DNA from 2 places in the Cryobacterium sp. TMT4-31 genome. Region 2 is predicted to be linked to the other one. Evidence: predicted binding sites of a transcription regulator. Region 2 holds the regulator's gene; the other holds the start of a gene.
The links. Region 2 encodes HrcA, which represses chaperone genes, less so after heat shock. Its sites were predicted from a motif close to TTNGCACTCGNNNNNNNCGAGTGCNAA; they were not measured.
Positions count from the first base shown of each region.

Region 1: groL (chaperonin GroEL) is a predicted target of HrcA. The motif match lies at 9,015-9,041, and genes of this name have one in related genera.

Region 1 covers NZ_SOGI01000013.1:55,737-66,512, forward strand. Annotated here, with positions in the region: gene E3T19_RS03315 (thioredoxin domain-containing protein) at 1-362, shown strand, start outside; tRNA gene E3T19_RS03320 (tRNA-Thr) at 466-541, shown strand; gene E3T19_RS03325 (hypothetical protein) at 628-912, shown strand; gene E3T19_RS03330 (nucleoside deaminase) at 909-1,436, shown strand; gene E3T19_RS03335 (chloride channel protein) at 1,453-2,814, opposite strand; gene E3T19_RS03340 (PLD nuclease N-terminal domain-containing protein) at 2,990-3,388, shown strand; gene E3T19_RS03345 (sugar O-acetyltransferase) at 3,421-4,044, shown strand; gene E3T19_RS03350 (SHOCT domain-containing protein) at 4,093-4,320, opposite strand; gene E3T19_RS03355 (SDR family NAD(P)-dependent oxidoreductase) at 4,434-5,408, shown strand; gene E3T19_RS03360 (helix-hairpin-helix domain-containing protein) at 5,467-5,673, shown strand; gene msrB (peptide-methionine (R)-S-oxide reductase MsrB) at 5,782-6,183, opposite strand; gene E3T19_RS03370 (DUF3263 domain-containing protein) at 6,379-6,678, shown strand; gene E3T19_RS03375 (LytR C-terminal domain-containing protein) at 6,729-7,289, shown strand; gene E3T19_RS03380 (cold-shock protein) at 7,514-7,717, shown strand; gene E3T19_RS03385 (DUF3048 domain-containing protein) at 7,872-8,945, shown strand; gene groL (chaperonin GroEL) at 9,086-10,714, shown strand.
Region 2 covers NZ_SOGI01000068.1:68,300-79,075, forward strand. Annotated here, with positions in the region: gene E3T19_RS16920 (PhoH family protein) at 1-439, opposite strand, end outside; gene E3T19_RS16925 (HIT domain-containing protein) at 504-866, opposite strand; gene E3T19_RS16930 (16S rRNA (uracil(1498)-N(3))-methyltransferase) at 886-1,647, opposite strand; gene dnaJ (molecular chaperone DnaJ) at 1,659-2,765, opposite strand; gene hrcA (heat-inducible transcriptional repressor HrcA) at 2,825-3,844, opposite strand; gene E3T19_RS16945 (DUF4870 domain-containing protein) at 4,047-4,448, shown strand; gene E3T19_RS16950 (DUF4870 domain-containing protein) at 4,558-4,932, shown strand; gene hemW (radical SAM family heme chaperone HemW) at 4,952-6,178, opposite strand; gene E3T19_RS16960 (DUF1990 family protein) at 6,183-6,830, opposite strand; gene lepA (translation elongation factor 4) at 6,836-8,689, opposite strand; gene E3T19_RS16970 (sensor histidine kinase) at 8,802-10,067, shown strand; gene E3T19_RS16975 (response regulator transcription factor) at 10,064-10,720, shown strand; gene E3T19_RS16980 (alpha/beta fold hydrolase) at 10,720-10,776, shown strand, end outside.

The sequences.
Region 1 (10,776 bases), on a different contig from region 2:
TCAACTCGGCGCTCTTTGCGGCCCAGCCCGTCGAAGGCACCGCCGGTCTCAGTGACGACGAGATCAAGGCGATCGTGAAGAGCTCGGGTGTGTCGGAGAACATCACCGCAATCAACGAGTGCATCGACGAGACCACCTTCAAGTCCTGGGTTCTCGCCTCCACGGATCGGGCTCTGAGCGGACCGATCCCGAACTCGTCCTCCCTCGAAGCGATCACCGGAACCCCGACGGTGCTGGTGAACGGCAAGCAGTACGTCGGCGCCCTCGACGATGCCAAGGAGTTCGCGGCCTTCGTGCTGCAGGCCGCCAGCGAGGCGTACTCCACCGCGACGCCGACGCCCACTCCGACGCCGGCCGGGTAACCGGTCGTTTCCCGGGCCGGATGCCGCGCCGATGCACGATTGCGTCGGCATCCGGTCGCCGGGTGATTTAGGATGAATGCTCGAGGCAGTTCGATCGCCTCATGCCGGCCTGGCGCAATTGGTAGCGCACCACTCTTGTAAAGTGGGGGTTACGGGTTCAAGTCCCGTGGCCGGCCCCATCTTTTCGGCACTTCTCGACGGCACTGCCCGGGCTACGATGTCCGCGTGCCGGCCAGCCTCAGTGCCGGCGGAATCGAGGATTCCCATGTTCACCCTGCACATCGAACACTCCGTCGGGGACTACGACGCGTGGAAGCAGATGTTCGACTCTGATCCGCTCGGCCGCAAGACGGCCGGCGTCAGCAGCTTCCGGGTCATGCGCCCGGTCGACGACCGTTCGGCGGTCCGGATCGATCTTGACTTCGGCTCCCGCACCGATGCCGAGAAGATGAAGGTCGCGCTCGAGGAACTCTGGAAGGGTCCGGGGGCTGCTCTGATGCGCAATCCGCGCGCCCTGCTCACCGAGACCGTGGAGGACGTCGCCCTGTGACCGGATTCCGTCCGGACAGCGAGACCGTCGCCGACCCGACCCTGATCTCGGCAGCCGACGAGACGCACCTCGCCCGGGCCATCGACGTGGCTCGTCTGGCGCGCGCGAACGGGAATCACCCGTTCGGCGCCATCCTGGTGGCCCGTGACGGCACGATCATCGAGGGCCAGAACAGCGTGGTCACCGCGGGCGACCCGACCGGCCATGCCGAGACCAACCTCGTTCGCCTGGCCAGTGCCCGGCTCTCCAGGGACGACCTGCACGCGAGCACGCTCTATACGAGCACCGAACCGTGCGTGATGTGTTCCGGCGCCATCTACTGGGCTGGAATCGGCCGGGTCGCCTACGCGCTGCCCGAGCAGATGCTCGGCGAGATGGTGCCGGAACAAGGCGGCGAAGCGACGCTCGACCTGCCCTGCCGGGAGGTGTTCGCCCGCGGCGGCAACACCGTGATCGTCGCCGGCCCCGCCCTGATCGACGCAGCGGCCTCCGTGCACGCGGGATTCTGGGACGCCGCACCCTGATTGCGGGCAGGCCGGGTCAGACCGTCGACGGGCTGGCGGAGGGGAGCGCGCCGCTCAGCCGCCGGCCCGGCGGCTCGGGTAACCGGCCGGTGATCACGTGCGCGACGACCACCGCCACGATCACCAGCGGCATCACGGCATACGCGTCGCTGCTGAGCAACACCGTGGCCAGCAGCACACTGGTCAGCGGCAGGCGCAGCATCGACACGCACATGGCGCCGATGCCCACCCCCACCGCCGGCACCAGCGCCATGCCGGGCAGGTGCGAGGCCGCGATCCCCAAAGCGGCACCGACGAACATGGCCGGGAACACCGGACCGCCGCGGAACGCGCTCAGCGACAGGCCGTAGGCGAGCGCTTTGCACAGGATCAGCAGCCCGACGGCGCCGAGCGGCCAGGAGGCCCCGTCATTGATCAGCGACGGCAAGGTCGACTGGCCGGAGAAGAGCACTTCGCCGGTGTCCTCCCCGGTCACCTGCGCGAACAGCACGGCCAGGCCCGCGATCGCCAGGCCGAGCACCGGGGTCACCAGGAGCCGATGGGCGTGCACGCACGGGCGCACGATGCGGGCCAGGGCCCGGATGCCCCACGCCAACAGCGGGCAGGCGACCCCGATCCCCAGCGCCCAGAGGAACATGGCCGCGGTGGGGGTGGAAAACGACGGCAGGTCGGGGAGTGCGAGGGAGAACGTGCCCAGGCCGGTCCAGGAGTCCAGGCCCACGAAGACCAGGGAGCCGATGCCGGAGGCGAGCAGACCGGGCAGCAGGCCCACCCCCAGCATCGCGCCGGCCAGCCCGGATGCCTCCATCAAGAGGAAGGCGCCGAGCAGCGGCGAGCCGAGGAGGGTGCTCACCGCCGCGAAACTGCCCGCGGAGGCGACCACCGCCACGGCCGACGGCGGTGAGTCTTTCTTGATCAGCCGAATCGCCAGGGCGCCCAAACCGCCACCGAGCGCGATCAGCGGCGCCTCCGGACCGAGTACGGCGCCGAGAGCCAGGGTGGCCAGAGCAGCAAGCACCACTCCGGGCAGCTCCCGGGGTTGCGGGAAGCCGCCGGCCTTGAACCCTTCAGACGGCGGATGCCCGCTGGTGCCCGGCAGTCGCTGGATGCACAGACCCACCAACAGTCCTGACAGGGCCAACAGTGGAAACGGCCACCAGAGCGGAACGTCGGCGAAGCCCAGGACACCGGGCAGTTCGGTGAACAGGTACTCCTGTAGCCAGTCGACCAGCGCGAGGAAGCCGTAGGCGGCGATCGACACCGGCACCCCGATGAGCCCGGCCAGCAACAGGATGCGCAGGTAGCCGCGGGAGCGGATCACCGCCAGTGGGTCGGGCGATGGTTTCGCCGGCGCCGACGGGTCGGGGTGCGCGTCCATGTCGGGGTCCTCCTCGATAGGGTGCGGGCGTGCCGGCGTCCCAGTCCACGCTGGCCCGGACGAATCGACAACGCAAGGCCCCACGGACCCGGCCGGGGCGGGTTTGACCGGTCGCAGCATCCGGCCGCAAATGGGGGCTGGTCGGTCGAGCGCCCCGTTCACTAGGCTGACCGGCATGTATGCGCTGTTCTCCGCTGTGCTCCTGGTTCTCATCGTCGCCGCCCTCGCAGACATCATCACCCGGCAGGACGGCCAGGTGAAACACCTGCCCAAGGTCCTCTGGGTGCTGTTGGTGATCTTTCTCCCGGTGATCGGCAGCCTGCTCTGGTTCGCGATCGGCCGGGAGTATCCCGCCCCGGCCGCGCGGTCGAGCAGAAGCGCGCCGCGCAGCGGGCCCGCATCGGCCGGGGCATCCGCTGTGCTGCCCGCACGCCGGGTGTCGAGCACCGAGGAGGAACTGGCCGCTCTCGACCGCGAGATCGACTTCCACGCCGAACAGGCCCGCATCCGTCGTCTTGAGGCCGAGCTGGCCGAACGACGCCGGCTGGCGGAGGGGCGTGAGTCGTCGGTCTGACGCCGACCCGGCAACGGGCTACGCTTGGGTTTGTGGTTACAGACAACAAAACACCCCAGGATTCTGCTCGCTCCGAATTCGACAAGATGGTGGCGGGGGACTGGTACCGGTATCGCTCCGGTCCCGAACTCGCCGAGATGACGACGAGCACTCAACGCACCTGCCGGCAGATCACCGCGCTCTACGACGACGACCAGCCCGCGGCGCATGCGCTGTTCACTGAGCTGCTCGGCAGCGTGGGAGCGGGCGCGGACTTCCGGCCGCCGCTGTACCTGGACTACGGGTCCCGGCTGCACGTGGGCGCCAACACCTTCATCAATGCGGACTTCCTCGCTTTGGGCGGTGGCGAGATCACCATCGGCGCCAACGTGCTGGTCGGACCCAGCGCCCGCCTGTACACCCCGACTCACGCCGTGGACGTTGCGGAACGCCGCGCCGGCTTCGAGCGTGTCTCGCCGATCACCATCGAAGACGACGTCTGGCTGGGCGGCAACGTCGTGGTCTGCCCAGGCGTGACCATCGGCGCGGGCAGCATCATCGGCGCCGGCTCCGTCGTCACCAAGGACGTGCCGGCCGGGGTCATCGCCGCCGGCAACCCGGCCCGCGTGGTGCGCGAGATCGGGCCGGGCGACCGGGTCGGCCTGGGTGTGGCCTGACTTACGGCGCCGACCGGGAGCGTATGCGGGACCGCAGTACCCGTCGCGTCAGAGCCGCCCGAGGATATCCTGGCGCTTGGTTGCGTATTCGGCGTCGGACAACAGTCCCCTGGCATGCAACTGCTCCAGCTGCGCCAACCGGTCAGCGTGATCGCCCACCTGCCGACGGCGCGCCACGCGAATGGCCAAGAATACGATCGCGAGGGCGACCAGGACCATCGTGCTGAGCGCGCCCAGGATGATGAGCGCGTGCCAACCAGTCAGATTGCTGAGCATCAGTTCCCCCAATGCCGGACTTCCCGGCCGGTCGGGGGAAGTCTATCCGTGCCGGCCGGCCCCGGCCTGCTCACCTCGCAGGATCCCGCAGTGGGCGAGCGTACGCTGGAGCGATGACCCTCACGCCCCAGCACGCCCTGTCCACCGGATTCACCGCCCAGTCCACCGCGACCGAGGTACTCGCGGGTGTCGACCTGAGCGGTAAGACGGCGATCGTCACCGGCGGCTACTCCGGCCTCGGCATCGAAACCGTCGCCGCTCTCGCCGCGGCCGGCGCCCAGGTGATCGTGCCGGCCCGGCGTCCGGAGGTGGCCCGGGCCGCCCTGGCTGCGCGCGGCCTGAACGCCGTGGAGGTCGAGGCCCTCGACCTGGCCGATCTGGTCAGCGTGCGCGCCTTCGCCGAACGATTCGTGGCCACCGGACGCAGCCTCGACATCCTGATCAACAACGCCGCCATCATGGCGTCCGCCGAGGCCAGGGTCGGAGACGGCTGGGAATCCCAGTTCGCCACCAACCACCTCGGCCACTACGTGCTCACCAACCTGCTCTGGCCCGCGCTTACGGCCGAGGGCGGCGCTCGGGTCGTTGCCCTCTCCTCGACGGGCCACAAGCTCAGCGGCATCCGCTTCGACGACCCCGACTTCAGCGCCGGCTACGACAAGTGGCAGGCGTACGGACAGGCGAAGACCGCCAACAGCCTCTTCGCGGTGCACCTGGATGCTCTCGGCGCCACCCGTGGCGTGCGCGCCTTCGCGGTGCACCCCGGCGGCATCATGACCGAGTTGCAGCGTCACCTGCCCCGGGAGGAGATGGTCGCCGCGGGTTGGATGACCGAGAATGGCACCGTCAATCCGCTGTTCAAATCACCGGAGCAGGGTGCCGCCACCTCCACCTGGGCGGCCACGTCGCCGATGCTCGACGGGATGGGCGGCGTTTACTGCGAAGACTGTGACATCGCCGAACCCACCGAGCCCGACAGCTCCACGGCCCGGATCAGCGGGGTCGAGTACCACGCTATCGATCCGGATGCGGCGGCCCGGCTCTGGGCGTTCTCGGCCGAGCTCACCGGAGTGAATGCCTTCGCCTGAACCCTGCACCGTACGGGGAACCGTTGCGGCTCCGGAACCCGAATCGTAGGTTGGAGACATGGCTCAGGACGGTTCTGGCAGTGCGGGTGCGGATGAGGCGGTCTGGCTGGCTCAGGGGATCCCTGCTCCAGCGCGGCGCGCGCTCGTGGCCGCCGGCATCCTGACCGTTGACGACCTGCGTGCGACGGACCTTGACGTCCTCGCCCGACTGCACGGGATGGGCCCGAAGGCGCTGGCGCGGCTGCGTCCGCTGCGCGAAGGCTGAGGTGCCCGGTGACCACGCAACTGGTCCCGCTGCGGACAAGTGCACCCGGTATGCCGGGTGCACTTGTCCGCACGGGTAACAGTCGCGGCCGCGGAGGCCGGCGCCGGACTAGTCGACGGGGGTGAAGTTGAGCGAGATCGAGTTCATGCAGTACCGGTCTCCGGTGGGGGTGCCGAAACCATCGTCGAACACGTGGCCCAGGTGCGAACCGCACGCTGCGCAGCGCACCTCGGTGCGCACCACGCCGAGCGACCGGTCTTCGATGAGCTCCACGGCCTCTGGCCGCACGGACTCGTAGAAGCTCGGCCAGCCGCAGCCGGAGTCGAACTTCGTGCCGCTCTTGAACAGCTCGGCATTGCAGGCGCCGCAGGTGTAGACGCCCGAACGACCCTCGTCGAGGAGCTCACCGGTCCAGGCGCGTTCGGTGGCCGCCCCGCGCAACACGGCGTACTGCTCGGCGGTGAGCTCCGCCTTCCATTCGGCGTCAGACTTGGTGACCTCGTAGTCCATGGTGCGTCCTTTCGATCCAGTCTCGGCAGAGAACTGCCTCCAGCGTAAACTCGGCCGGGGTCCCCGGCATTCCCGCATGCGGCGCACCCGGTGATTCCTCAGCCGATTCCCACCCTCGACGCTAGCGGGTCCGTGTTGCGCGACAGGCGGGACCGGTCAGCGAAAACCCAGTCCGTGCCAAATAAGATGACGCGTATGGCGACCAGCGGGCACGACGAGAGCACGCGGGGCGCCGAGGGCTCCGTCGGGCTCAGCCCTCGTGACGAAAACCTGCTCGCGTTCGAGCGGCGACTGTGGTCACACCCCGGTGCCAAGGAACAGGCCATTCGCTCCGAATTCGGTCTGTCGGCCGCCCGGTACTATCAATTGTTGGGTGCCCTGCTCGACTCCCCGCTTGCCCTCGCCCACGATCCCATGCTGGTCAACCGACTGCAACGGATGCGTGACGCACGGTCGCAGGCGCGGTCGGCCCGAGCCATCCGCCCCATCGAGTAGGGAACCTCCTACCGTGTGTTCAGCCAAACGAGGATCGAACCAAACAGACGATGCCCACTTCGTACCCGAAAGACCGCTTCGATGACCTCCCGCACAAGCTCGACCGCGTGGGGGCGCACCGCGCACCAGCCAAGAAGGGGCGTCGCTGGGTAGCCGTCTGGTGGGCCCTCGCCGCGACCGCCCTCCTCATCGGGGTCGGCGCGATCGGTCTGACGGTCCTGAACAACCGGCTGAATATCACCATTCCCGGCATCGAGGCCGAGACCACGACCGCGGAGCCCACGCCGGAGCCGGTGCCCACCGCCGAGCCGACCACTGACCCCAGTGCGAGTGTCACGGTGCTCAACGGGACTCCGACGAGCGGGGTGGCCCGGTCGGTTGGCGACCTGCTCACGACCGGCGGCTGGACCGTCGGCAGCACCAGCGACGCAGACACCGAGGACGTCGTCACGACGACCGTCTACTACGCGGACGCGGCCCTGGAGGGCGCTGCACGCGGTGTGGCGGCTCTGCTGCCCGGTTCCGAGGTCCTGCTGGCGGATGACTTCGCGGGCTCGGATGCCACCCTCACCGTCGTCGTGGGCAGCGACTACGCGATGCCCGCCGGCTGACCCGGCCCGACGACTCCCCGTCATACTGGGGTTGCCCTTCCCAGTCAACCCCCTATTGAGTTTCACTCCCGTCACTAGTGTCTGCAGTGGTCGCTCATTTTCTCGGCTGAGCGCTCTCTACCCGAGAGTGCTCGTTTCGAGACGGTGGACGCAGCTTCTGCGCCAGGCCCGGTAGCACCAACGGGTGAGTGCCGAAACACAACACTGCAACAGGGGAGTTTCACATGGCGAACGGAACCGTCAAATGGTTCAACGCTGAAAAGGGTTTCGGCTTCATCACCGTCGATGGAGGTGGGCAGGACGTCTTCGTTCACTACTCCGCCATAGACATGCACGGCTACAAGGTTCTCGAGGAAGGCCAGCACGTCATCTTCGAACTCGGTACCGGAGCCAAGGGTCCGCAGGCCGAGTCGGTTCGCCCGGCCTAACCGCCCGGCGTCGAACGCAGCCAGCCTCAACCAGCTGAGAACACCACGCACGTGCTCGACCATTGATCATTGGATGATCGGTCGACCACCGAGTGTCAGTCACGCCACCACCGTGACCCCGGGCAGACATACCGGGCGGGCTAGGGTGTGTGGCGTGACTGCGTTTCGGATGTTCCCTGCTGCTCCCCGTCGAATCCGATCCGGACGGCGGACGCCTGGCGGCGCGGCCCTGATCGGCGCGGGCCTGTGCTTGGGGCTGGGCCTGGGACTGAGCTTGGGGCTGGTCGGCTGCTCTGCGCCGGTGCCCGAAGCGACGGCGTCGGCGGACCCGACACCGCAACCGGGCATCATGCCGCTGCGCGGCACACCGGTGGACCCGTCCCGTGCCGAGCATCCGTCCCTGGCCGTGAAGATCGACAACCACCCGGCCGCGAGGCCGCAGCTCGGTCTCGAGCGCGCCGACCTGGTCTTTGAAGAGCTGGTCGAGGGCGGCATCACCCGCTACGTCGCCCTCTGGCACTCCGACGTGCCGGATGCTGTCGGCCCGGTACGTTCCATCCGTCCGATGGACCCGGAGATCCTGAGCTCGTTCGGCGGCATCGTGGCGTATTCCGGCGGCCAGCCGCAGTTCGTGGCCGCGATGAGGGCCTCTCCGCTGCTGAACGTGGTCTTCGACGACGACGCCGGAGGCCTGTTCGTCCGGTCCGACGACCGGGATTCACCGCACGATGTGGTGCTCGCCGCGGACGAGACCGTCACCCTGCACTCCGACCTCGCGCCGCCGCCCGGCCAGTTCGACTACGCCGACAGCGCCGCGGAGGCCACAGCGTCCCTCGCCGGCGATCGGACCACCACCATCGTCACCCGGTTCTCCGAATCCGGCGGGAGGGCCTGGGCCTGGGACCCGGCGGCCACCGGGTACCTGCGCAGCCAGGACGGCGCTGCCGACCTGGACAGTACCGGTGCCCAGCTCAACGCCACCAACGTCGTGGTGCTGCGGGTGGAGGTCGATCGCGGCAGCGACGTGCCCCGCACCATCTTGACCGGGTCGGGCACGGCGTGGGTGTCGACCGGCGGTTCGACGATGCCCGCCACCTGGTTCAAGGATGCCGCGGCCGCGCCGATCCGGCTGGCCGACGCTGTCGGGGCCACGATCGAGCTCGCACCGGGCAACACCTGGATCGAACTGGTACCCACCGACGACGGCAGCGTGGAACTGGTGCCGTAGGTCGACCGGAACCCGGCACCGGCCCCCGCCGTTCACTTGCACTCTCGACCCCAGAGTGCCAGAATCGGTTTAGCACTCTGCTGTTCGGAGTGCTAACCCATCATCGTTTTGGTAACGTCCGGGAGGGACGAGAAACACATATGGCAAAGATCATTGCTTTCAATGAAGAGGCCCGTCGCGGCCTTGAGCGCGGCCTCAACATCCTCGCTGACACGGTCAAGGTGACCCTCGGCCCGCGCGGACGCAACGTCGTGCTGGAGAAGAAGTGGGGCGCCCCCACGATCACCAACGACGGCGTGTCCATCGCCAAGGAGATCGAGCTCGACGACCCGTACGAGAAGATCGGTGCGGAGCTCGTCAAGGAGGTCGCCAAGAAGACTGACGACGTCGCCGGCGACGGTACGACCACCGCCACCGTCCTCGCTCAGGCCCTGGTTCGCGAAGGCCTGCGCAACGTCGCAGCCGGCGCCGACCCGATCAGCCTCAAGCGTGGCATCGAGAAGGCGACCGCTGCGGTCATCGCCGAGCTCATCGCCAGCGCCAAGGAGATCGAGACCAAGGAAGAGATCGCGGCCACGGCCTCCATCTCTGCCGGTGACGCCGAAATCGGCGCGATCATTGCCGAGGCCATCGACAAGGTCGGCAAGGAAGGTGTTGTCACCGTCGAGGAGTCGAACACCTTCGGCACCGAGCTGGAGCTCACCGAGGGCATGCGCTTCGACAAGGGCTTCCTGTCGGCGTACTTCGTCACTGACCCCGACCGTCAGGAAGCGGTCTTCGAAGACCCGTACATCCTGATCGTCAACTCCAAGGTCTCCAACATCAAGGACCTGCTGCCGATCGTCGACAAGGTCATCCAGAGCGGCAAGCAGCTGCTCATCATTGCCGAGGACGTCGACGGTGAGGCCCTGGCCACGCTCGTCGTGAACAAGATCCGTGGCATCTTCAAGTCGGTTGCCGTCAAGGCCCCCGGATTCGGCGACCGCCGCAAGGCGCAGCTGCAGGACATTGCCATCCTCACCGGTGGCCAGGTCATCTCCGAGGAGGTCGGCCTCAAGCTCGAGAACGTCACCCTCGACCTGCTCGGTAACGCCCGCAAGGTCGTCATCACCAAGGACGAGACCACCATCGTCGAGGGTGCCGGCGACGCCGAGGCCATCGCCGGTCGTGTTCAGCAGATCCGCAACGAGATCGAGAACACCGACTCGGACTACGACCGTGAGAAGCTGCAGGAGCGCCTGGCGAAGCTCGCCGGTGGCGTTGCCGTCATCAAGGCCGGCGCCGCGACGGAGGTTGAGCTCAAGGAGCGCAAGCACCGCATCGAGGACGCCGTTCGTAACGCGAAGGCAGCCGTCGAAGAGGGCATCGTCGCCGGTGGTGGCGTTGCGCTGATCCAGGCCGGCAAGACCGCATTCGAGGGCAAGGCAATTCTTGACCTCGTCGGCGACGAGGCAACCGGCGCGAACATCGTGCGTGTTGCCATCGACGCTCCGCTCAAGCAGATCGCGCTCAACGCCGGCATGGAGCCGGGCGTTGTCGCCGACAAGGTACGCAACCTGCCCGTCGGATTCGGCCTCAACGCCGCAACCGGTGAGTACGTCGACATGATCGCTGCCGGCATCAATGACCCGGTGAAGGTCACCCGCTCCGCGCTGCTGAACGCATCGTCGATCGCCGGACTCTTCCTCACCACCGAGGCCGTTGTCGCCGACAAGCCCGAGAAGAACTCGGCTCCGGCCGGCGACCCCTCTGGTGGCATGGACTTCTAAGTCCCGCAGCCCCTGCACTAACGCACCACCTCAGGCTGGGCGTCTCCTTCGGGAGGCGCCCA
Region 2 (10,776 bases):
TGATCCGGTCGACCTCCTTGCGCTGCAGGGCCTGCACGGCCTTGGCCATGGCGAGGTAGGTCTTGCCGGTGCCGGCCGGGCCGATGCCGAAGACGATGGCGTTCTCGTCGATCGCGTTGACGTAGTCGCTCTGCCCGAGGGTCTTGGGCCGCACGGTGAGGCCACGCGAGGTGAGGATGGCCTGCCCGAGCACCGTGGAGGGGCTAGAGGTCGCGTCGGCCCCGAGCATCCTGGCGGAGGTGCTCACCTCGGCCTCGCCGAGGTCGGCGCCGGTGCGGAGCAGCAGCTGGAGCTCCTCGATCAACCGCACCACGGCCTCGACGGAGACCGCCGCGCCGGTGAGGGTGACCTCGTTGCCGCGCACGTGCACGACGACGTCGGGGTATTCCTTCTCGATGGTGCTGAGGAACCGGTCCTGCGGGCCGAGCAGGCGCACCATGGCGACGCCGTCCACCAGGAGCTTGCGCACCACGTCGAGCGCACCGCCGTCGGGAGTTTCGGCGTCAGAGGGCAGCAAGCGTGCCCTCCTCAAGAGCGCCACCGAGGACGTGCGCGTGCACGTGGAAGACGGTTTGACCGGCCGAGGCTCCGGTGTTGAAGACCAGGCGGTACTCGCCGGCGCAGTGTTCGTCGGCCACCCGGCCGGCCACGGCGATCAGCTCGGCCAACAGCGCCGGGTCCCCCGCGGCGAGTTCACCGACGTTGCGGTACTGCTGCGACTTCGTGGTCACCACGACGTGCACGGGCGCCTGCGGGGCGATGTCGTTGAACGCGATGATGTCATCGGTTTCCGCGACGATGGTCGCGGGAATTTCGCGCGCGGTAATGCGGCTGAAGATCGTGGGTTCTGCACCGGAGGAAGCCATGGTTCTATCTTAAGCGCTCCTACCAGCGCCCGAGGGTTGCGTTCAGGATGGCGACCGCGGCGGGGCCGGCCGTCGAGGTGCGCAGCACGGTATCGCCCAGGCGCACCCGGCTGGCGCCGGCCTGCTCGAGGATGTCCAGTTCACTCGGGGCGATGCCGCCCTCCGGCCCGACGACGAGCACGATATCCCGGTCGTCGGTGGGCACGGCGATCGCGGTCAATCTGAGCTCGGCGGTCGGCTCGAGCAACAGCATCCGGCTGGTCCCAGCGAGCTGGGCCAGCTGCTTGGTACTGGTCAGCGGCAGCACGTCGGGCAGCCACGGCCGGATGGACTGCTTGCTGGCCTCCCGCACGATGGCGGACCAGCGCGCCTGCCCCTTGGCGATCTTGACGCCCTCCCAGCGGGCCACCGACCGGGCGGCGGCCCACGGGATGACCCCGTCGACGCCGAGTTCGGTGGCGGCCTGCACGGCGAGTTCGTCGCGGTCACCCTTGGCCAGGGCCTGTACGAGCAGGATGCGCGGCACGGCCGGCGGCGTCCGAGTCACGGTGTCCACCCGCGCCGTGAGCTCGGCCGGCGCGGCCGACAGGACCGTGACGCCGAGCACCAGGCCGGCGCCGTTACCGAGCAGCAGGGTCTCGCCGGGGCGCACCCGGCTGACGGTGACGGCGTGCTTGGCCTCAGCCCCGGTAATGCTCACCGTGGCCCCGACCGCGGGGTCCGCGGTTGGCGAGCCGTCGGCGGAGGCGCCGAGGGTCTCTGACAGGAAGAAGTGCGCCATCGAACGTGGTCCTAGCCGAGGAACCTGTCGCGGAGCTTCGCGAACAGGCCCTGCTGGAACTGGCTGAGGGCGGGCGCCGGAACCTTGTGCCTGGCGGCGAAGGCCTCGATCAGTTCCCGCTCCTTGTGGTCGAGCTTGGTGGGGGTGAGCACCTGCACGCCGACCCGCAGGTCACCGCGGCCGTTGCCGCGGAGCCTCGTGACGCCGCGGTCCTTGACCGTGAGGATCTCGCCGGCCTGTACGCCGGGGCGCAGTTCCACTTCGATGTCACCGTCGAGGGCCTTCACCGTGGCCGTCGCTCCGAGGATCGCGTCGGTCATCGGCACCTCGAGGGTGCAGAGCAGGTCGTCACCGTCGCGGCTGAAGACGTCGTGGTGGCGCACCTTCATCTCCAGGTACAGGTCACCGTTCGGGCCACCGGCCGGCCCGGCCTCGCCGCTGCCGGGCATCTGCAGGCGCAGGCCCGTGTCCACGCCGGCGGGGATGTCGACCGGCACGGTGCGGCGGGCACGCACGCGGCCCTGGCCCTGGCAGGTGACGCACGGGGTGGCGATGATGGTTCCGTAGCCGCGGCAGGAGCCGCAGGGGCTGGAGGTCATCACATTGCCGAGCAGCGAACGCACGGCGCGCTGGATGCTGCCGGTGCCGTGGCAGATGTCGCAGGTGACCGGGGAGGTACCCGGCTGGCAGCAGGTGCCCGAACAGGTGGCACAGACGATCGCCGTGTCCACCTCGATGTCGCGGTGGGTGCCGAAGATGACCTCGTCCAGGTCGAGTTCGACGCGGATGAGGGCATCCTGGCCGCGTTCACGCCGGGAACGGGGACCACGGCTGCCGCCGCCGCCACCGCCGAAGAAGGTCTCGAAGATGTCGCCGAAGTTGCCGGCGTCGAAGCCGCCGCCCTGGCCGTTGCCGGAGCCGCCGCGGTCGTAGTTCTGGCGCTGCTTGGGGTCGCTGAGGACGTCGTACGCGTGCGTGACGGTCTTGAACCGTTCTGACGCCTCGGCGCCGGGGTTCACGTCGGGGTGCAGCTGGCGGGCGAGCTTGCGGTACGCCTTCTTGATTTCGTCGGTGCTGGCGTCGCGGGCGACGCCGAGTGCTTCGTAGTGGTCAGCCAAAGCTGGCTCTCCTTGGGGTTCTGGGGTGGGGAAGTCGGGTCGAGATAGGTGTGGGGCGGCTAGTTCTCGCCGAGCAGTCGGGAGAGGTACCGGGCGACGGCGCGCACGGCCGCCATGTTGTTGGAGTAGTCCATCCGGGTCGGGCCGAGCACACCCAGGCGGGCGGCGTCGCCGCGGGAGGTATAGCCGCTGGTGAGCACGGAGGTCTCGCCGAGCCCGAACGGTGCGTTCTCCCGGCCGATGCTCACCGACACGCCGTGCTGGTCTGTGGCCATTTCGCCGAACAGGCGCAACAGCACCACCTGCTCCTCGATGGCCTCGAGAACCGGATAGATGCTCCCGGTGAAGTCTTCCTCGGTGCGCACGAGGTTCGCGGCTCCGGCCATGACCAGGCGGTCCTGCCGGTTCGCTCCGACCTGATCGCGCAGGGTGCCGGTGATGAGATCGACGAGCTCGGTCTGCTCCGGCGATCCCAGACCGGTCGGGCCGCTCAGGGCCGTGGCGGCGGCCGCCATGCCGAGGCCGCCGACGACGGCGTTCAGCCTGGAGCGCAGCTCAGCCAGGGCGGCTTCCTCGATCGGGCGCGGCAGTTCAACGACCCGTTGCTCCACCCTGCCGGAGTCGGTGATCAGCACCGAGAGCACCCGGGTGTCGCTGAGCGGCACGAGCTCGATGTGGCGCACCGTGGCCCGCGACAACGAGGGGTATTGCACCAGGGCCACCTGGTGGGTGAGCTGGGAGAGCAGGCGGACACTGCGGGCGAGCACTTCGTCGAGATCGGCGGACTGGCCGAGGAAGACCTCGATGGCCTGCCGTTGGACGCCCGTGAGTGGACGCAGGTCGGCCAGGTGATCCACGAACAGTCGGTAGCCCTTGTCGGTGGGGATGCGCCCCGACGACGTGTGCGGCGCGACGATGAGTTCTTCCTCTTCGAGCAGGGCCATGTCATTGCGGATCGTGGCGGCCGAGACGCCGAAAGCGTGCCGGTCGACGATCGACTTGGACCCGACCGGTTCGCGGGAGGCCACGTAGTCCTGCACGATGACCCGAAGGACTTCGAGGCTGCGGTCTGATACCACTGGACGCTCGCCTCCCTCTCCCGTTTGTGCCGCCGACGGCTGGCACTCTCTTCGTATGACTGCCAATCATAACGCGGGCGTCTGGGATACCCGTTGCTCACGGACGAATTCGCGCAGTACCGTGGTGGCACACGTATCTCCGTGGCGGTATCCACCGCTGTTCTCCATCGCTGAATCCACTTGCACGTCGAAGGGCATCGTCATGAGCTATCCCAATGGGCCTGGACAACCGACAGGGTCGGGCACCGCTGCTGCGCTGACTCCGGAGCAGGACAAGCTGTGGGCGTCCCTGGCGCACCTGGGCGGCATCCTCTCGTTCCTGCCGGCCCTGATCATCTGGCTGGTCTTCAAGGAGCGCGGGCGATTCACCGCCGGCGAGGCCAAGGAGGCGCTCAACTTCCAGATCACGCTGTTGATCGGCTATCTCGCCATCAGCGTGCTCAGCACCGTCCTGGCACTTCTCACCTTCGGCCTGCTGGCCGGGCTCGGCTCGCTCACCTGGGTGCTCTGGCTGATCGGCGCGATCTTCTCGGTACTCGGTTTTGTCAGCGCCCGAGACGGCCGCCCGTATCGCTACCCGTTCGCGCTGCGCCTGATCAACTAGCGCCCGATCAGCTAGTTTTCTCACTGCGGGCGCCCGAGACCGGCGCTATTCTGGTGACAGCTCGACCAGCACCATCCTCGCTCCCCCGAGCGCCCACGAAGGAGATTTAATGTCTGAGGCAACGCCTCCCCCCGCCAACCCGTACCAGGCACCCAGCCAGCTGAGCCCGGCCGACGAGAAGCTGTGGGCGACCCTGATCCACATCGGCGGAATCCTCTTCGGCTTCCTGCCCGCCCTGATCGGTTACATCGTGCTCAAGGACCGCGGTCCGTTCATCCGCGCACACGCCGCGACGGCCCTGAACTTCCAGATCACCCTGGCCATCGCCTACCTGGTCGGATCGATTCTCACCGTCATCCTCGTCGGCTTCCTGATCCTGGCCGCCGCCTGGATCCTCAGCATCGTCTTCAGCATCATGGCCGCGATCGCCGCGAACAAGGGCGAGTGGTACACCTACCCGCTGACGATCAAGTTCGTCAGCTGATCGTAAGAACCGGGCCTCACTAGTCGGAAAGCAGTCGGCGCACCACGGCGTCGGCGAGCAGCCGACCGGTGAGGGTCAGTTCGATGTTGCCGCCGATGGCCGCGCGAGCGTCGATGAGCTCGTCGGCGATCAGACCGGCGACCTCTCGGCGGCCGAGCGTCGACAACGTCGCCACCGGGATTCCCTCACGGATGCGCGTGAGCAGCAGCACCCGTTCGGTTTCGCGGGTGGCCTCGTCCAGGGTTTCCCGTCCGGCGGCCGGTGAGTGGCCGGCCAGAATGCGGTCGGCGTACGCCGCCGGATGCTTGACGTTCCACCAACGCACCCCACCCACGTGGCTGTGCGCGCCGGGGCCGATGCCCCACCAGTCGGCGCTGCGCCAGTAGGACAGGTTGTGCCGGGACCGGTGTTCGGTTCCCCGGGACCAGTTGCTGACCTCGTACCATCCGTAACCGGCCTCGGCCAGACGCGCATCCGCGAGTTCGTAGAAGTCGGCCTGCAGGTCTTCGTCGGGCTGGACGAGCTCGCCCCGGCGGATCTGCCTGGCCAGCTTGGTACCGTCCTCGACGATGAGCGAATAGGCGCTGATGTGGTCGGGCTGCTGGCCGATGGCCGCGTCCAGGCTTGCCCGCCAATCCTCGATGGTCTCCCCCGGTGTGCCGTAGATCAGGTCGAGGCTCACGTCCAGGCCCGCCTCGCGCGCCCAGGCCACCACGAGCGGGACCCGTTCGGGATCATGCGTTCTCTCGAGGGTGGCCAGGACCCGCGGTACCGCGGACTGCATGCCGAAGGACACCCGGGTGAAACCGGCCTGCTTGAGCTGGCGGAGATAGGCCAGGTCGACGGAGTCCGGGTTGGCCTCGGTGGTGATCTCGGCGCCCGGCACGATGCCGAAGGTGTCGCGCACGGCATGCAGCATCCGCACCAGATGGTCTGCGGGCAGCAGCGTGGGGGTGCCGCCGCCGAAGAAGACCGTCGCGGCGGGCCGGGCCGGCACACCGGATTCGGCCAGGATGCGGGCGGCGGACTCCACCTCGAGGACCGCCTGGCTGGCGTAGTCGCTCTGCTTCACCCCGCGCAGTTCCGTGGCGGTGTAGGTGTTGAAGTCGCAGTAGCCACAGCGCACCTTGCAGAACGGTACGTGCAGGTAGACCCCGAAGTCGCGGGTCGAGGCGCCGAGCGCGGCCGAAGCCGGGATGAGGCCATCCAGTGGTGCGGGGTCGCCGACCGGGTGCGGTCCAGCCATCCGGTCAGCCTCGTCCGACGGGGTGCAGGGCGCGCAGGTACTTGCGGGTGTAGCGCTCCTGCTGGACGCGCAGGATGGGCCAGGCCAGCGTGTAGTACCAGGTGCTGGGACGCGAGAAGGAGCGGATGGTGAGCCAGACGGAGTCGTCAGCGCGACGGTCGACGATGAAGCATTCCTCGCCGGTCTGCGGGTGGCCGCGCATGGTTCCGTAGGCGAAGCCGATCTTGTCGGCCTCGTCGATAACGTAGACGACGCGCACCGGTGCGGCGACGGTGAACGGGCCGGTGGGGATGGCCAGCTTGGCGGTCATCCCGTTGCTGATGAACGCGGTGCCGTCCTCGGCGAAGGTGGCCTCGTTCACCGGGTGTTCCTGGTTGGGCGCCGGGGTGCCGTTCTCGGTGAAGACGATGCCGGTGTACTGCACGCCGGTGCCGGCGTCGAGGTCGGTGACGTCGATGCCGCTGCCGCGCTGGATGCCCCAGGTCATCAACGCCGTCGTGGCCACCCGGAACCGTTCCTCGCCGCTGCCCAGGCGCACCGTACGCTCCAGCGGGCGGTGGCCCTTGGGCGGGTAGCGCATCAGGTCGGGGGCCAGGGTGCCGCCGATGGCGGCGTAGGTCACGGCGGCGTCGGTGAAGGTCGAGCGGCGCATGATCGTTACTTCTTTTCCTTCTTGGCCGGCTCGTCGCCGGAGAGCGCGGCGATGAAAGCCTCCTGCGGAACCTCGACCCTGCCGACCATCTTCATGCGCTTCTTGCCTTCCTTCTGCTTCTCCAGCAGCTTGCGCTTGCGGGAGATGTCGCCGCCGTAACACTTGGCGAGGACGTCCTTGCGGATGGCGCTGATCGATTCGCGGGCGATGATGCGGGCTCCGATGGCGGCCTGGATGGGCACGTCGAACTGCTGGCGCGGGATGAGCTTCCGGAGCCGTCCGGTCATCAGCACGCCGTAGTCGTAGGCCTTGTCGCGGTGAACGATGGCGCTGAAGGCGTCGACCTGTTCGCCCTGCAGCAGGATGTCGACCTTGACCAGATCGGCCTCCTGCGAGCCGATGGGCTCGTAGTCGAGGGACGCGTAGCCGGCGGTCTTGCTCTTGAGCTGGTCGAAGAAGTCGAACACGATCTCGCCCAACGGCATCGTGTACCGGATCTCGACCCGGTCCTCACCGAGGTACTCCATGCCGAGCAGGGTGCCGCGGCGACCCTGGCAGAGTTCCATGATCACGCCGACGTAGTCCTTGGGCGCGAGGATCGCTGCCTTGACGATGGGTTCCTCGACGACAGCGATCTTGCCGTTGGGGAACTCGCTCGGGTTGGTGACCGTGACGGTCTTCTTGTCGTCGGTGGTGACCTCGTAGATCACGCTGGGCGCGGTGGTGATCAGGTCGAGGTTGAACTCCCGGTCGATGCGCTCGGTGATGATCTCCAGGTGCAGCAGGCCGAGGAAGCCACACCGGAAGCCGAAGCCGAGGGCGACGGAGGTTTCGGGCTCGTAGACCAGCGACGCATCCGAGAGCTTGAGCTTGTCGAGCGCTTCGCGCAGCGCCGGGTAGTCGCTGCCGTCGATCGGGTACAGGCCGGAGAACACCATCGGCTTGGGTTCGGTGTAGCCGGGTAGCGCCTCGGTGGCGGGCTTCATCGCGGTGGTGACGGTGTCGCCGACCTTGGACTGGCGCACGTCCTTCACGCCGGTGATCAGGTAGCCGACCTCTCCGACGCCCAGGCCCTTGCTGGGGGTGGGTTCCGGGCTGGTGACGCCGATCTCGAGGATGTCGTGGGTGGCGCGGGTCGACATCATCTGGATCTTCTCGCGCGGGCTGAGGTGCCCGTCGATCATGCGCACGTAGGTGACGACGCCGCGATAGCTGTCGTAGACGGAGTCGAAGATCATGGCGCGGGCCGGCGCGTTCGCGTCGCCGACGGGGGCGGGGATCAGCGAGGTGGCCCGGTCGAGCAGTTCGGACACGCCGACGCCGGTCTTGCCGGAGACTCGAAGCACGTCGTCGGGGCTGCCGCCGATGAGGCTGGCGAGCTCCTTGGCGTACTTGTCGGGGTCGGCGGCCGGCAGGTCGATCTTGTTGAGCACCGGGATGATGGTGAGGTCGTTCTCGAGCGCCAGGTAGAGGTTGGCCAGGGTCTGGGCTTCGATGCCCTGGGCGGCGTCGACGAGCAGGATGGCGCCCTCGCAGGCCGCCAGGCTGCGGGAGACCTCGTAGGTGAAGTCGACGTGGCCGGGGGTGTCGATCATGTTCAGCGCGTAGGTCTGACCGTCCATCTCCCACGGCATCCGCACCGCCTGGCTCTTGATGGTGATGCCGCGTTCGCGTTCGATGTCCATCCGGTCCAGGTACTGGGCACGCATGGAACGGTCGTCGACGACGCCGGTGATCTGAAGCATCCGGTCGGCCAGCGTGGACTTGCCGTGGTCGATGTGCGCGATGATGCAGAAGTTACGGATGAACGCGGGGGCGGTGGCGGCCGGTTCCAGCGCCTTGAGAGCTCTCGGTGACATGATGGCCCAATTCTCCCATGCCCCGCAGCATCGGTGTGACCTGCCCGGGTGGCAGTCGGTCATCCATTCGACGGATGACGGAACCAGCGGTCCTGATTAGGCTGGGCGCACCATGTCCAGCCTCGCACTCCGCACCTCCCCGCTCCGCCGGGATCCCATGCCGCCCGCCAGCATCGGCGAGGGTCTTCCGCACTCAGCGCTCACCCCGGTGTTCTCCGGCCTGCGGATCGGCCTGCACGTTCTGATCATCGGGCTGACCGGGCTGGTCATCGTGCGGACCCTGTTGGGGGCGGTGCCGAACCCCGTCGCCGTGGTGAGCCTGTCGCTGCTCTTCCTGGCCAGCTATGTCGGCGGCAGCGAGCTGGCCCGCCGGCGGCCGTGGCGATGGGTCGTGCCGGTCTGGATGGCCGTGCTGCTGGTGGAGTGGCTCGCACTGACCCTGCTGGCACCGGATGCCGCCTTCATCGTTTTCCCGCTGTTCTTCCTGCAGCTGCACGTGCTGCCCCTCAGGGCCGGCATCCCCCTGGTCCTGCTCAGCGTGCTGTTGACGATCTGGGCGATGAGCTTCCACGTGGGCCTGAGCCTGGGCGCCACCCTCGGCCCGCTGGTGGGCGCGGGCGTGGCGGTGGCGGTGGGCCTGGGCTACCGGGCACTGCTGCGCGAGGCCGCCGAACGGCAGAACCTGATCGAAGATCTGCTCACCACGCGCACCGAGCTGGCGGCCACCGCACGTGACGCGGGCACCCTCGCCGAGAGGGAACGCCTGGCCAGGGAGATCCACGACACCGTGGCGCAGGGGCTGTCGAGCATCCAGATGCTGTTGCACGCCGTCGAGGGCCGGGTGTCCGATCCGGCGGCCCTGGAGCACCTGCGCCTGGCCAGGGATACCGCGGCAGCCAATCTGCAGGAGACCCGCCGGTTCATCCGGGAGCTCACCCCGCCGGCCCTGGACAGCCAGACCCTGCCGGGCGCACTCGCCAGGCTCGCCTCGTCGGCAGAGCGCACCGCACCGGTCGGCGACCATGCCACCAGGGTCAGCCTGCATGTGACGGGTGACCCGATCGCGCTGCCGATGTCGCTGGAGACGACCCTGCTGCGGATCGCGCAGGGCTCGCTCGCCAACGTCGCCCAACACGCCGGCGCCAACCGCGCGGAGGTCACCCTGAGCTACATGACCGATGAGGTGGCCCTCGACGTCGTCGACGACGGGCGCGGTTTCACCCTCACGGACGCCACGGCTCAGAGTCCGGACTCGTTCGGCCTGGTCGCCATCCGGCAACGTGTCGAAGCGCTCGGCGGCTCCTTCGTCCTGGAGTCCGCACCGGGCCTGGGCACCGCGGTCGCGGTGCGATTCCCGATTCGTCAGGCGCTGGCATGATCCGGGTGCTGCTCGCGGACGACCACCCCGTGGTGCGGGCGGGACTGCGCGCCATGCTCGGCGCCGAGCCAGACCTTGAGGTCGAGCTGGAGGCCGGCACGGCGGAGGAAGCCGTGGCCCTGGCCGCCTCCGGCCGGGTCGACGTGGTGCTGATGGACCTGCAGTTCGGTGGTGCGCTGCCCAATACCGACCCACCGGGCACCCCCATGCAGGGCGCGGAGGCCACCCGGTTGGTCCGGTCCCGACCCGGCGCCCCGCACGTGCTGATCCTCACCAATTACGACACGGATGCCGACATCCTCGGTGCCATCGAGGCCGGCGCCAGCGGGTACCTGCTCAAGGACGCGCCGCCCGCCGAACTCGTCGCCGCCGTGCGGGCCGCGGCGGCGGGACAGAGCGCACTCGCTCCGGCCATCGTGACCCGGCTGGCCGATCGGTCGCTCGTTCCGGAGGGCCGGCTCTCCCCCCGCGAGGTCGAGGTGCTTGCCCTCGTGGCGGCCGGCCGCTCCAACCGGCAGATCGGTCAGGACCTGTTCCTCAGCGAGGCGACGGTGAAGTCGCACCTTGTGCACATCTTCGGCAAGCTCGGCGTCGGGTCGCGGACCTCCGCCGTCGCCAGCGCCCGCGCGTCGGGCACCCTGCGGGGCGCCTGATGCCCACCGCCGGTTACCGGGTCCCCGTCGTGCTCGTGCACGGGATCCGCACCTCG